DNA from 4 places in the Komagataeibacter sp. FNDCF1 genome. Region 1 is predicted to be linked to each of the others. Evidence: predicted binding sites of a transcription regulator. Region 1 holds the regulator's gene; each other region holds the start of a gene.
What was found. The regulator LexA, encoded in region 1, represses DNA repair genes until DNA is damaged. The targets are predictions, from matches to a motif close to TGTTCTANNTANGTTC.

Region 1 (3,229 bases):
TTTTTGTATCCGCCGGGGCGGAAAGTTATTTGATCTTCGCTTCGCGGAAGGCCACGTGCTTGCGTGCGACGGGGTCGTATTTCCGCAGTTCCATCTTGCCGGTCTGGGCGCGGGCATTCTTCTTGGTCACGTAGAAGTAGCCGGTGTCCGCCGTGGAGACGAGTTTGATCTGAATGGTGTTGCTCTTGGCCATGATATCCTCAGCACTGCTCCGCCGCTGCTGGAACACTCAGGTGCAGCAGTGGTTCAAGTTGGCGGAAAATGCGCATACACAAGGCTGAGGTCAAGCACCCTGACCGATATTTCTGCTTAAATTCGTCCATAACGGGTAAAAAAGGAGTGCCGGGTACGATGTTGAGTGTCGCCGAAGCGCAAAAACGGGTTCTTGAAGGCGTTTTCCCCCTCCCCACCGAAGTCGTCGCCCTGACCGACGCCTGTGGCCGTGTCAGCGCCGCGCCCGTACGCGCGCGCCTGTCCAATCCCCCGGCGGATGTTTCCTCCATGGATGGGTACGCGGTGCGTGCGGCGGACCTGCACGCGCGGGGCGTACGCCTTGCCTGCATTGGTCACGCCCCGGCGGGTCATCCCTTCGCAGGCCAGGTGGGCGCGGGGGAATGCGTACGCATCTTTACCGGCAGCGTCATGCCCGCAGGTACGGATGCCGTGCTGATACAGGAAAATGCCAGCGCGGATGGCGCCACCATCAGCACCACCCACACTCTTGCCCCCGGCACCTATGTACGGAGGCTGGGACAGGATTTCGCGACGGGGCAGGTCATCATCCCGGCGGGTTGCAGGCTTTCGGCGCAGGATGTCGGTGTGGCGGCAGCGGCCAACCATGCATGGCTGGAAGTGGCCCGCCGCCCGCGCGTGGCCATTGCCGCCACGGGGGATGAACTGCTGCTGCCCGGCAGCCCGGTCGGGCCGGGACAGATTGCCAATTCCAATACGCCGATGCTGGCGGCCCTGCTGCGCGCCGCCGGGGCCGAACCGGTCATGCTGCCCGCGCTGCGTGACGACATGGCGGATCTTGCAACACTTGAACGCATGGTTGATGGCGTGGACATGCTGGTCACGGCAGGCGGTGCGAGTGTGGGCAGCCATGACCTGGTGCGGCGCGGGCTGGAGCAGGTCGGCATGAAAACCGATTTCTGGAAGATTGCCATGCGGCCGGGCAAGCCGCTCATGTACGGTCATCTGGGTCGCCTGCCGTTCATCGGCCTGCCGGGCAACCCGGTGGCGGCCTTTGTCTGTTCCATCGTGTTCGTGCTGCCCGCCCTGCGGCGGATGGCGGGCATCGCGCAGGCGATCCAGCCCCCCGTACGGGCCGTCCTGGGCGCCGATGTGCCGACCAATGACCAGCGTATGGACCATCTGCGCGCACGCCTTGCACATGACGCGGCGGGCCGACTTGTGGCCACGCCCTTTCCCGTCCAGGACTCGGCCATGCTGCATGTGCTGGCTCAAAGCCAGGCGCTGGTGCTGCGCGCGCCCCACGCCCCTGCCGCCAGATGCGGGGAAATGTGCGACATCATCCGCATCGACCATGTTCCAGGCTGAGCGCGTGTGTGAAAGCCGGTTGACTGCGGATATGGAACCAATATAGAACATGGATGCGGGTTTTTGATTTGTTCCGTTGCATCCCCGCCCCGGTAGTCTTGCCCACGGCAAAAGGATACATCGCATGCTCACGAAAAAACAGCATGAGCTTTTGCTGTTCATAGACGGCCATCTGCGCCGGACGGGGTTTTCCCCTTCCTTCGATGAAATGAAGGACGCGCTCGGTCTGCGCTCGAAGTCCGGTATTCACCGGCTGATCTCGGCGCTGGAGGAACGTGGGTTCCTGCATCGCCGGCACCATCGTGCGCGCGCGCTGGAGATCCTGCGCCTGCCGGATATCGAGGTGCCTCCCCCCCCCGTGCAGGCGCCCGTGCCCCCACCGGCCATGCCCCCCGAGATTTTCCACGCTGCGGTGGTGGAAGTGCCCTTCGTCGGGCGCGTGGCGGCAGGCAACCCGATCGAGGCGATCAACACCACGACCACCCGCATTTCCGTCCCGGCGGACATGTTGGGCAAGGCCGGTCACTACGCGCTGGAGGTCATGGGCGATTCGATGCAGGATGCCGGCATCCTGGATGGGGACATGGTGATCATCCGTGAGGGCATGCAGGCTACGGATGGCCAGATTGTCGTGGCCCTGATCGATGGCGAGGAAGTCACGCTCAAGCGCATCCGGCATGAAAAGGACGGGATCGCACTCATTCCCGCCAACACCCATTACGAAACCCGTGTCCTGCCCTTATCGCGCGTCAGCGTACAGGGCACGCTTGCGGGGCTTATCCGCCGTTACTGACGGCTTCGCCCGTAATTTGCGCCCAGGACGGCAGGCGGCGCGCCAGTTGTGCTACCGCCTGCGGCCCCATCGGGGACAGGAGCGGGAACTCGGCCAGTATCCGCACCTGCCCGTGCCGTTCGATGGCGCTGCGGCCATTGGGTTCGGCCGGACCATTCAGGATGACCCCCGCTACCCGCAGGCCACGGGCACGCAGGGCAGCCAGGCTGAGCAGCGTATGATTGATCGTACCAAGCGTGCTGCGCGCGACCAGCACCACGGGCAGGGCAAGTCGGGCCATGAGATCGATCATGAGGTAGTTTTCGGCAATGGGCACGAACACGCCCCCTGCCCCTTCCACGACCAGCGGCCCGCGTGTGCCGTCATGGGGCGGCAGGGTAATGGCGGCGGGGTCGATGCGGGTATGGGCATGGCGCGCCGCGTCCTCGGGTGAGAGGGATGCGCCGAAGCTTGCGGCTGGCGGGTAGAGCCGCGTCGCATCCAGTCCCGTCAACCCGCGCACGCCCGTGCTGTCCGATGGTGCATCGTCCGTGCCGCTCTGCAGTGGCTTCCAGTAAGCGGCTTTCCATGCATGGACCAGGGCTGCGGACGCTACGGTCTTGCCCACATCCGTATCCGTGCCGGTTACAAACACGCCGGGCCAGAGTGCGCGGTGAAACTGGCCATATGCCACCTGATAGGACATGGCAAAGGGACGGGCCCGTGCGGCCGCCAGCACGCGACGCATCTGTCCCGGCGTGGCGGGCGCGTGTTCCGTATGGGTGGCACCTATGGCCCTGAGTTCACGGGCGAAGGCCAGCGGTGTTGACGGTGTATCGACAATTTCCGTGATTTGCCACAGTCCCGCGCCGGAAACGGGCCATTCCCGCTGCAACG
Region 2 (3,229 bases), 950 kb from region 1:
CGTTTCCAGCCTGTTCGAGAAAGGCGACACCGCCAAGGGCAATATCGACCTGATTGCGGTGCAGTCGAATATCGGCTTTGACCTCGAGAAGTCGAGCACGACGCTGACGACGGGCACGGTGCAGGGTTCGACGGCGGCGGCGGGCAACACGCTGGCCGTGACCGCGACAGGCGGCGTGCCGACCGACAGCCAGTCGGGCAATATCGTGGCGACGGCGTCCCAGCTTTCGGGCCAGGACGTGACCCTGACCGCGCCGGGGCAGGTGACGCTGCAGGCGGGGTATGACACGACGCACGAGGTCGCCAGCTCGAAATCGATCGAGGCGAGCGTGGGGGCCTCGGCCAGTATCGGCACGAAAGGGGCCGGGGTCAGCATCGAGGGCGAATTGGGCGCCTCGAAGACCAACACCAATGCCGCGTCCAGCACGGCGGTGGACAGCACGGTCAGCGGTACGGACACCGTCACCATTGCCAACGCGACTGGCACGACGACCCTGAACGGGGCGGAAATCAGCGGCAAATCGATTGATGTCGCGACGAAAGACCTGACCATCACCACGGCGCAGGATACGTCGAACTATAATTCGAAGACCACGGGTGTGGACGCCAGCTTCTCGGTGCCGGTCTGGGGCGCGGGTGACATCGGGGGCAGCGCGAGTTTCAGTCACACGACCGTCAAGGACAGCTATGCCTCGACCGAGGCGACGCAGTCCGGGCTGTATGCGGGCAGTGGCGGTCTTGATGTCACGGCGAGCGGCACGACGACCCTGAACGGGGGGGTGATCGAAAGCACGGCGGCGGCCGCGCTCAACCAGCTGTCCACGGGCACGCTGGTGGCCAATGACATCGCCAACCATGCCGACGCCACGGCGAAGACGACGGGCTCATAGGTTATAGCAATCAACGGTTGGTATAATCGATGACTGGCAGCACATGATCGACAGCACGGTCGTTCGGGGTCACAGCCAGGCGTCTGGCGCAAAAGGCGACATTTAATAATTACGTCCCACAGAAGCATTCGCGACCGTTAGGGCATCGTCGGGCAGGGGACGTTGCAGTTGTAGCGCATCGTCCAAAGGCCCCTTCATCCACAGATCCAGTTCTTCCAAACGGGTCAGGATGACCGGCATGGCTTTCGGATGAATGGCGCCGACTTCCCGATTGGCGGTGGTGGTCAGGAAGCCGAACAGGTCATCCGTCGTCTCGCCATCCGCCAGTTTCCGTACCGACGTCCACTGACACCAGATTCCGGCAAAGAAAGCCAGCGGCTCTCCATCGCTGCGGGCAAACCAGACGGGCCTGCTGGTCCCATCCGGCAGGCGCTCCGGTTCGGAAAAAGCCGTGAGCGGCACCAGGCAGCGATGCGCCACACCTTCCCATCGTTTCCACCAGGTCGAGATGGGATTGCGGATATTGGTCACACCCCGATCAACCCTGTGCCCTTTCAGGTAGCCCGGCGGCGTGGGCATGCCCCAGCGCGCCATGACCAGTTCCCGCCCATCCGGCGTGTTCCGCACGATGGGCGCCAGGGTGTTGGGCCAGATCTCGGGCAGGGGCCGGAGATTGCCGGTGCGGTCGGTCATGACCCGGGCCGCCTCCCGGATCGCCTGCTGGCTGCTGGTCATCGCATAGAGGTTGCACATCACGCCGTCCTTTCGCGAGTCCGGATATGGGTGTCCTGCCAGACGGTACCCACCCTTCAGGACGAAGACGGCTGGACTGTTCCTGATAAACCCCTGCAATCCAGACAGTTTTCATCAAGCCACGATCGGCCGACAGGCCTGTACCCGCGTCCGGATCACAGTCGCTTTTCCAGGATGGGTTGACATTCGTCACCGTACCAGAACAAATAACGAACACAATCACTGATTCCATGCCAGAAACACCCGAATGGACTGTCCGACCCCATGCCCGCATCTCAACCACGTCCCGCGCTGGAGGCGCTGAGAGCACAGGTCAGCCGCCTCGAAGGCCAGGGCCGGCGCAGGCGGGGCGTGCTGCCCTTCGGGGTGCCCGAGATTGACGGTCGCCTGCCAGACGGCGGACTGGCGCTGGGCGCGCTGCATGAAGTGGCAGGCGGCGGCCATGACGCCCTGAATGCAGCGGCATCCGGCCTGTTTTCCGCCGGAATCGCAGCGCGGACAAGGGGCAAGGTACTGTGGATCGCCACCCGTCAGGACCTGTATGCCCCCGCACTGCAGCAGGTCGGCCTGTCGGCGCGACGGACCATCTATGTCGCAGCCAGTTCGGACGTCGATGTGCTGGCCTGTTTCGAGGAGGCATTGCGCCATCAGGGGCTGGGCGCAGTCGTCGCCGAGGTGGCCCGCCTGTCCATGACCGCGTCACGTCGCCTGCAGCTGGCGGCCGAGACATCCGGCGCACTGGGCATCGCCATACGGCGCTGGCGGCGGCAGACGGATGCGGCGGATTTCGGCCAGCCCACCGCTTCGGTCACCCGGTGGCGGGTATCCGTCCTCCCATCCGTGCCGCTGCCAGTGCCCGGCGTCGGCCGGTCCCGCTGGCTGCTGGAACTGATCCGTGCCCGCGCGGGCGAATGCGCCGATTTTGAAGTGGAGGCCTGTGATGCCAAAGGGAGACTGGCACCGTGTCGTCTCGCTCTACCTGCCGCTCTGGCCGACAGACCGGCTCAGGAAGCGGCTGGGAACCGACGCGCCCGCGCCTGACCGCCCGCTGGCGCTCGTCGGACGGGAAGGGCGGCGACGGGTCGTGCTATCGGTCGATCTCGCCGCCCGCAGGCTGGGCCTGCGTCCCGGCATGCCTGTTGCGAAAGCGCAGGCGCTCCATCCCGATCTGCTCATCATGGATGCCGACCCGGACGGTGACCGGGCAGGGCTGGAGCGGCTAGCGCTGTGGTTCCAGCACCGCATCGCTCCCATCGTGGCCCCCGATCCACCCGACGGCATCGTGCTGGATACGACCGGTGCCGATCACCTGCATGGGGGCGAGGCCGTCATGCTGGAGAACATGGTCACCCGCCTGAAGAAGTCCGGAATGACGGCCCGGGCCGCGATTGCCGATACATGGGGTGCCGCCCATGCGCTGGCGCGCTATGGCCGGGGACGTATCACCCTCGTGCCGCCCGGTGAGACGGCGGCAGCGATTGTCGACCTGCCCATCGAGGCCCTGCGCCTGCCAGAGGATATCATTGATGGCCTCCATGGGCTGGGCGTGTCACGCATCGGCCCGCTGGCCGGTATGCCGCGCGCACC
Region 3 (3,229 bases), on a different contig from region 1:
CTGTTTAACGACTACCGGCGCGATGCCGCACCTGTAGAACCTCACATCCGGTCGCCGCTCGCGCGCGGCAGCACCACTATCCCGCATTCGGGGCAAAGGCTCAGGAGAACGGGACCATTCTGAAAGGTCGGCATTGCAAGCCATGGGGCCGATCGGTCCGTTCACCTGGATCCACAGGACTGATCAGGTCCTGGGGATGGGGTTTATGTCTGTGGTGTTTCCATCAGCGGGACGCCGGATGCGCGCCATCGATAACGACACCACTCGTGACATATTTCCAGAGCGCAACAAGAAGCTTGCGGGCCAGGGCAACGATCGCCGTTTTGCGGCTCCGGTTACTTCTTGCGCCCACGTGTTCATGGAACCACTGCGCCAGCGCGGTGTCAGGCTGGTAGCGGAGCCACAGCCAGGCAAGCTGGATCATGGCCGTGCGCAGGCGCGGATTACCGGATTTCGAGACGCCTTGTTCACGGTCGATCGATCCGCTTTTCCACGGCGAAGGCGCCAGACCGGCATAAGCCGCGACCTGCCGCCTGTTGTCGAAATGCCGGAACAGTCCTTCCTGCGTCAGAACGGTGGCAAACTCGGCGCCAATCCCTCTGAGACCCTGCAACAGGACAACTGGCGAACATTGATTGTTGTCATTCACTTTTGCCAATTCGTCCCGTTCGCTCTCAACCATTTTAATCTGTTCCATGAGAAGTTCGATGCGGTCCAGTTCTCGTCCGATCTGCGCCTTGAGATGCTTCGGCAAGGGATGACCATCGCCCGTTCGCAACTCGTCGAGACAGGCACGCCGATCCCGTCGCAGCGGCCGGTAACCTCGAATGCCCTGGCTCAGCAGCAGGCCCTGGACGCGGTTGATATGCCGCGTGCGCTCGCCCACCAGAACCTTACGCTCCCGACTGAGACGTCGGCGGTCTTCCTCTTCCCGTGATGGAGGGCGGACCATTGAGCAGACCCGTGCCTCTCCGCGTTTGAACGCCAGCAGCGTACGGACCAGCATCTCCCCGTCGATACGATCCGTCTTTGCACGCCGGTGCTTGCGGGGAACTGCGATCGACGCCGCATCGACGACATGGCTCTCGATCCAGTCCTCCTGCTTCAAGGCTCTATCGATCCAGAATCCATCCAATCCGGCTTCCTGAATCACCACAAGCGGAAAAAGTCTTCCTTCCCGAGCGCGGGCCTTGTCACGAAGACTAGTGAAACAGCCGAACAGGCCCGCAATATCGCCACCTTGAACCGAGTGGCGCGACATCTTCTCGCTTCCGGGTGAGAGCGATGTGACCAGCCAACTCGATTTTCCAAGTTCCAGTGAAACGAAGATCGCGCCAAGATCAACGCGGATAGCGACCGGGGTCGTGGGATGATCAGATGCCTCGAGCATGGTTCTGCCCTCCAGAGAGTTTCAGCAAGCACACTCTGACACGGCGCGGCTCGCTATCCACTCCTCATGGAATCTGTCACCGGTTTATTGATGGGATTGGCAAGGGCGGGATCAGCCCCGTCCACCTGATCCGCACCCGGCTGGGGCGGCTGTGGCTCCGGGACCAATGTGCCGCTGCGGGCCGATGGCGGGGATGGAGACGATGTCGGTAGCCGGACGTGCTGCCTCTCCTCAATGACAACCTTCGCCGCGGAGACAGACGCTGCATGGGTCGGGCTGCCTGCGGCCGTCACGACGATGGCCGAAGATAGAAAGAGCGCCATCTTACGCATGCCAGGCCACCGTTATCGCGTGGTGAAGCGGGTCTACCGAGACCATGGCCTGATCTCCGGCCTGATCGCCCAATGTCCGAAGGATATCCACCACGGCGGCAACGCTGTTGGTCGCGACGCGCATTGCTCGGGGATGGCCGGTGACAGTCACGCTATAGCCAATCTCCTGGCCGAGTTTTGCGACGGCGTTGCCCAGCGGGCCGTCCCACACGAACCAGATCCGGCGGGTCAGGTCATCGGGGAGCGGGGGCGGGTTGGCAGATGCCACGACCGGAGACGGGCGGATACTGCCAAGTTCCCGAAGATCAGTCGTGGTCTCTGCTCTTGACCGCTGCAAGGCCAGTTCAGGATTGGCCATGCCGGTCGTCGCAATGGGAGAAGGTGACGACAGGCTCTGCGCACAGGCGTTGAGTGCCATGGGCAAAAGAAAAATGAGCAGAGAATGTTTCATGAGCTTCTCCGGATGATGGGAGAAGCTTCGAAGATCATCTTGCGACTGCTACAGCAAAAATTGGCTGCGTTGCTTTTTCTTCCATGTGAGTCTCGAGAGCAGATCTGGGTCTTTTTCGGGATTTTGTTTCACCAAATTGACCCGCAGGGTCATGGCAGGCGCTTAGTACGACTTGATATATCCTAATTATTCCCTATTATGGGATGCATTGGAGGCGCACATGATAGAAATCCAGGCCGTTACCCTACGCGAAGCGCAGTTTCTGATCGGTATGTCGGAAAAGGATATCAACCGGGCAATTGATCGTGGGGAAGTAGAGAAGATCAGCGAACCGGAAGAGAACATGCCGGTTCACGGCGTAAGGAAGGGGCGTAGGCGGGTACGAAAGATCGGGCTCTCGGAGTTGTTGTTTCTGGCGCTTGAAAAGCAGATGCATGCGGATCTAACTCCGATGGGGCGTCGGAAGCTGTATCAGGCCTTCAAAAAAAATGAAGCAAAAGCCAGAACCGTAAGATTTGGTCCTTTTAAAGCGAATATTACCGAAATTCATCGTAATTTTCTATCCAAATACAAGAAACTCCTCGACGCCAAGAAAAATATATTGGAGGAGGATGGGACTGATCCTGTTATAAAGGGAACGGATATATCTGCTTATCGTGTTGCTGCCCTCGCACAGGGACAGACAATCAAGGAGATCAAAGCGGACTATCCGACCCTGACCGAGGAACAGATTGAATCTGCTATTGCTTACACGGAAGCTTATCCCAAACCTGGGCGTCCATATCCGGTCCGTAGTTTCCGGCGGGCGGCTGGTGCGTTGGCGGAGATGGGTATTTTTGATGCCGTAGAAAGTGGGACTGAGTCCTGATCTCATGTTGCGTCCACTTTACCTGATTGACACGAATGTTTTCCGCGCGATGGGAGATGCCGGTAATTCTTATGTCAAGGCGTGGCTCGACACGATTGACGACGATCAATACCGGATCAGCCCCATCGTTTATCAGGAAATGCGTGAGGGGCGAGAAAGGGAACGGATCCGTCTCGAAAAAAAAGGAC
Region 4 (3,229 bases), on a different contig from region 1:
TCATTGTCGCGGCGGAACTTCAGGTTACGGGCCGACTGTTGTGCAGTAGCCTGCCGATCCAGCCTGAACCCGGCTTTTTCAAGCACAACCGCGCAGTTTACCGCATTGCGAAGCTCGTCAAGCTCCCTTTGCTGCGCTTCTGGAGACGATACGTAAGCCATGGGATAAATCCTTTCATGAATGGCTCCGCCTTTCTGGAAACAATACAGCAGGATTCCCGAATAATATCGGCGAACAGAATAGTGAACGGAGCAATACAAGCCGCATAAAAGCGGCATTTATTACTTTAGGTCCGTATCCATATATGTTTTCTTCGTTCCGGCTTCCCGATATGGATGCAAGGGGCAAGGCAGCCTTCAGGCGCCTGCAATCCGGACAGAACGGGAAGACTGGAACGTACACGACACGGGACACTCCCTGTGGAATGTCCCATGTCCGCCCACATCATGCGACCAACGAGAAAAAACCGGGATCGGGAGGAGGAAACGCGCGATACTCCTGCCCGTACAACAACATGGGCACGCCCCGTTCCCATCCGCCCAGAAATCTATCATAACAGACCGGTTCTGCCGGCTTTTCAGTCCCCCGACCCGATCATCAGGCACCGTCGCGGGGACTTCGGGCAGTTACGCTTGTGGATCTCCAAGGCGCAATGCCGGAATTTGACCCTCTGTCCGGAAGATATCCCTGGCAGAGAAGCCGGGCTGTCTCCAGCCCGACAAAACCGCAGCTAGAACGGAATCTCGTCCTCCATTTCCTGGCCACCGCCAGCAGGAGCAGGTCGTTGGGCGGCGCTACGCGACGGGCGCTCTTCATCAAAACGTCCATCGCTGGTGCTGCGGCCATTGGCCAGCACCTTCAGGTTCCCATCAAACCGGTCGATGATGATCTCGGTTACATAACGGTCCTGTCCCTGCTGATCGGTCCATTTGCGTGTTTCCAGATGGCCTTCGATATAGACCAGGGTTCCCTTCTGGCACCGACGTTCGATCACGGCCGACAGGTGATCGTTGAAAGAGACGACACGGTGCCACTGGGTTTTCTCCCGGCGTTCGCCGCTGGCGCGATCGGTCCAGGTTTCGCTTGTCGCCACGCCGAAAGACGCGATTTTTCCATCCCCCTCCCTGCGTGCGGCAAGATCCGGATCCCTGCCCAGATGACCGATGATGATGGCGCGATTGACTGACTGGCTCATGGTCCTGTTCCTTTTTTCCTTCCCGGTCCTCTCCGGCCCCTGCCGGATCTCTGACCTGGTGCGGTCACGCGGAAGCGGGTATCAGGCGGCGGGCGCAACCCCTCGGGGCGGCAATGGTGCGGAAGCCGCGCCTGCGGCTTCACGGTGCCGTCCCGACCGAAGGCCTGGGGGTTGCGCCCGACGACGACCGCTTCAGACCGCAGGAACCAGGTCAGAGACCCGGCAGGAGCACTGATGCAAAATTCTGTTTCTTCGGGGTCTTTGTTTTCATATTATTGTTCTTTTTTTATTCGTGCCCATATCGTTTTCTCTTGTACAATGAAAGTATTCATTCTAGAATTTCCCTGTTGCCAACGTGGGGGTTCATCATGGCTGTGATTACCGTGTCGGGAGACCGCATCACGCTGAAGGCGGATTTTCATCCCGAACTGTCGACCCAGGCCGGGCGGTACAGGGGACGGTTTCTCGGCAAGGAAATCGGCTGGTCCTTCCTCCCCGAACACGAGCAGGCGGTCCGCCAGATCTGCCAGACCCTGTATGGTGTAGATGGCACGCCGGCTGCGTGGAACGACTGCTGCACCGTGCAGGTCGACGTTGACGAACAGGACGTCCGGGCACCACTGTGGCGCAAGTTCAACGCCGATATTTACCTTGGTGGTCGTCACGTCGTCGGCGTTTTCGGGCCGCGTCAGGCCGTCCGGACTGGCAGGGGCGTAAAATTCCTGCTCGGCCAGCCGCGCTGCGCCACCCGGCTCGGCGCCTACCATATGGAGGTGCCCACCGGCAGCCTGCTGGAAATCAGGAAATACCCACGCGCAGCGCTGGAGTTCCTGGCCAGATGCCTTGATGGGCATGGGTCCTGGAGCGTGGATGCAGGCTAGAAGAGCCCAGGCTGCACGGGAGGCGCGGGGGCAACCGCGGATGTTGTGGTCCCGCCATGCTTTGCCATCAGGCCAGCCAGTTCTGACTTCTCACGCGCAATCTGTTCTTCGCGGGCACGGGCTGCCCATGCCTCGACCAGAAGGTTCTCGCGGATGCGCTGCCCGATTTCCTTCTCCACATCCGACCAGACAAAAGACGGGTCGCCCCAGCAGGGATGTCGCGCAACCTGATCGAGGAAATCGCGACGTGTGGCTGCATTCTCGAACCATGTCTGCGCAAAGCCGATCCGATTATAATGCGCGATAAATCCGAACATGTTGCTCAGGCGGTTATACAGGGCCGGGGTAAATTTTCCTGCAGGCATTCCGAGTGCGATGAACCGCAGGATCGCATTACCAAGCTTTGCCTTTTGCTGGGCGGTCGCCCATTGGGTGGGTTTCAGGACAGCCGGGTCGAAAGGCGGGATCCGAAGCCGCTCGCACAGGATTGGCCTCGCCGTCATGACACCTGGCTCCGGCATCGATAGCCGTTATGAAAGCGGTTCACATCCGGCAGTTCTGGATAATGCCCCTCGCTCAGGCCCTCTTCACTCATCCTTTCCAGATAGCGCACTGCCACGGTCACACGGCGGGAATTGGCGAGGCTGCGCAATACGACCAGATCCGAGCGGCCTCGCATATAACGGTCTTCCCAGAGACCGGTGACGGGGTTCAGCGCAGCCGCCCCCATCGTGCCGTTCAGAAAGCATTCCACGATCCACGGCCGGGTCCGATAGGGACGTCCCGAAACAGGAGCCGGAAGACGGAAGATGGTTCCGCTGGCAATGGTCCCGACCCGGAGCGGGTTATTACCGCCCTGAAATGGAGACGTATAATACTGGCGGATCATGCCATGTCTCCTTTGCAGGACGCCATGTTTCCGGTTTCGGCTGCGGATCGTCCATGCAGGATCCGCGCGCCATCAGCGTCGTTATCGACCATGAGAACCCATCTGTCGGTCCCCAGGGCGCCAGTGCGGTAAGCCGCATCAAAGCCACGTGGCTTACGATCGCCCCGACGGATATGCACACTGATGGAAAATGAGCGCCCGGGATGCGCGCCGGCGATCCTCTCACCGTAAAGCGTTACGGCAGTCGAGATTTCCGCGAGCGTC

Region 2: a site for LexA is predicted at 1,843-1,858, ahead of LDL32_RS08780 (ImuA family protein). Genes of this name have one in related genera too.
Region 3: a site for LexA is predicted at 2,195-2,210, ahead of LDL32_RS16865 (DotD/TraH family lipoprotein). Genes of this name have one in related genera too.
Region 4: a site for LexA is predicted at 1,472-1,487, ahead of ssb (single-stranded DNA-binding protein). Genes of this name have one in related genera too.

What each region holds. Positions count from the first base shown of each region.
Region 1 is NZ_JAIWOT010000001.1:901,053-904,281, reverse strand. Features, by position in the region: gene rpmG (50S ribosomal protein L33) at 26-193, opposite strand; gene glp (gephyrin-like molybdotransferase Glp) at 352-1,560, shown strand; gene lexA (transcriptional repressor LexA) at 1,685-2,353, shown strand; gene bioD (dethiobiotin synthase) at 2,337-3,229, opposite strand, start outside.
Region 2 is NZ_JAIWOT010000001.1:1,855,984-1,859,212, reverse strand. Features, by position in the region: gene LDL32_RS08790 (hemagglutinin repeat-containing protein) at 1-889, shown strand, start outside; gene LDL32_RS08785 (SOS response-associated peptidase) at 992-1,642, opposite strand; gene LDL32_RS08780 (ImuA family protein) at 1,907-2,683, shown strand; gene LDL32_RS08775 (DNA polymerase Y family protein) at 2,583-3,229, shown strand, end outside.
Region 3 is NZ_JAIWOT010000002.1:39,347-42,575, forward strand. Features, by position in the region: gene LDL32_RS16860 (IS110 family transposase) at 224-1,390, opposite strand; gene LDL32_RS16865 (DotD/TraH family lipoprotein) at 1,715-2,173, opposite strand; gene LDL32_RS16870 (DUF433 domain-containing protein) at 2,394-3,041, shown strand; gene LDL32_RS16875 (PIN domain-containing protein) at 3,046-3,229, shown strand, end outside.
Region 4 is NZ_JAIWOT010000002.1:2,302-5,530, reverse strand. Features, by position in the region: gene LDL32_RS16655 (DUF3991 and TOPRIM domain-containing protein) at 1-278, opposite strand, end outside; gene ssb (single-stranded DNA-binding protein) at 731-1,195, opposite strand; gene LDL32_RS16645 (hypothetical protein) at 1,564-2,076, shown strand; gene LDL32_RS16640 (hypothetical protein) at 2,073-2,579, opposite strand; gene LDL32_RS16635 (hypothetical protein) at 2,576-2,965, opposite strand; gene LDL32_RS16630 (hypothetical protein) at 2,962-3,229, opposite strand, start outside.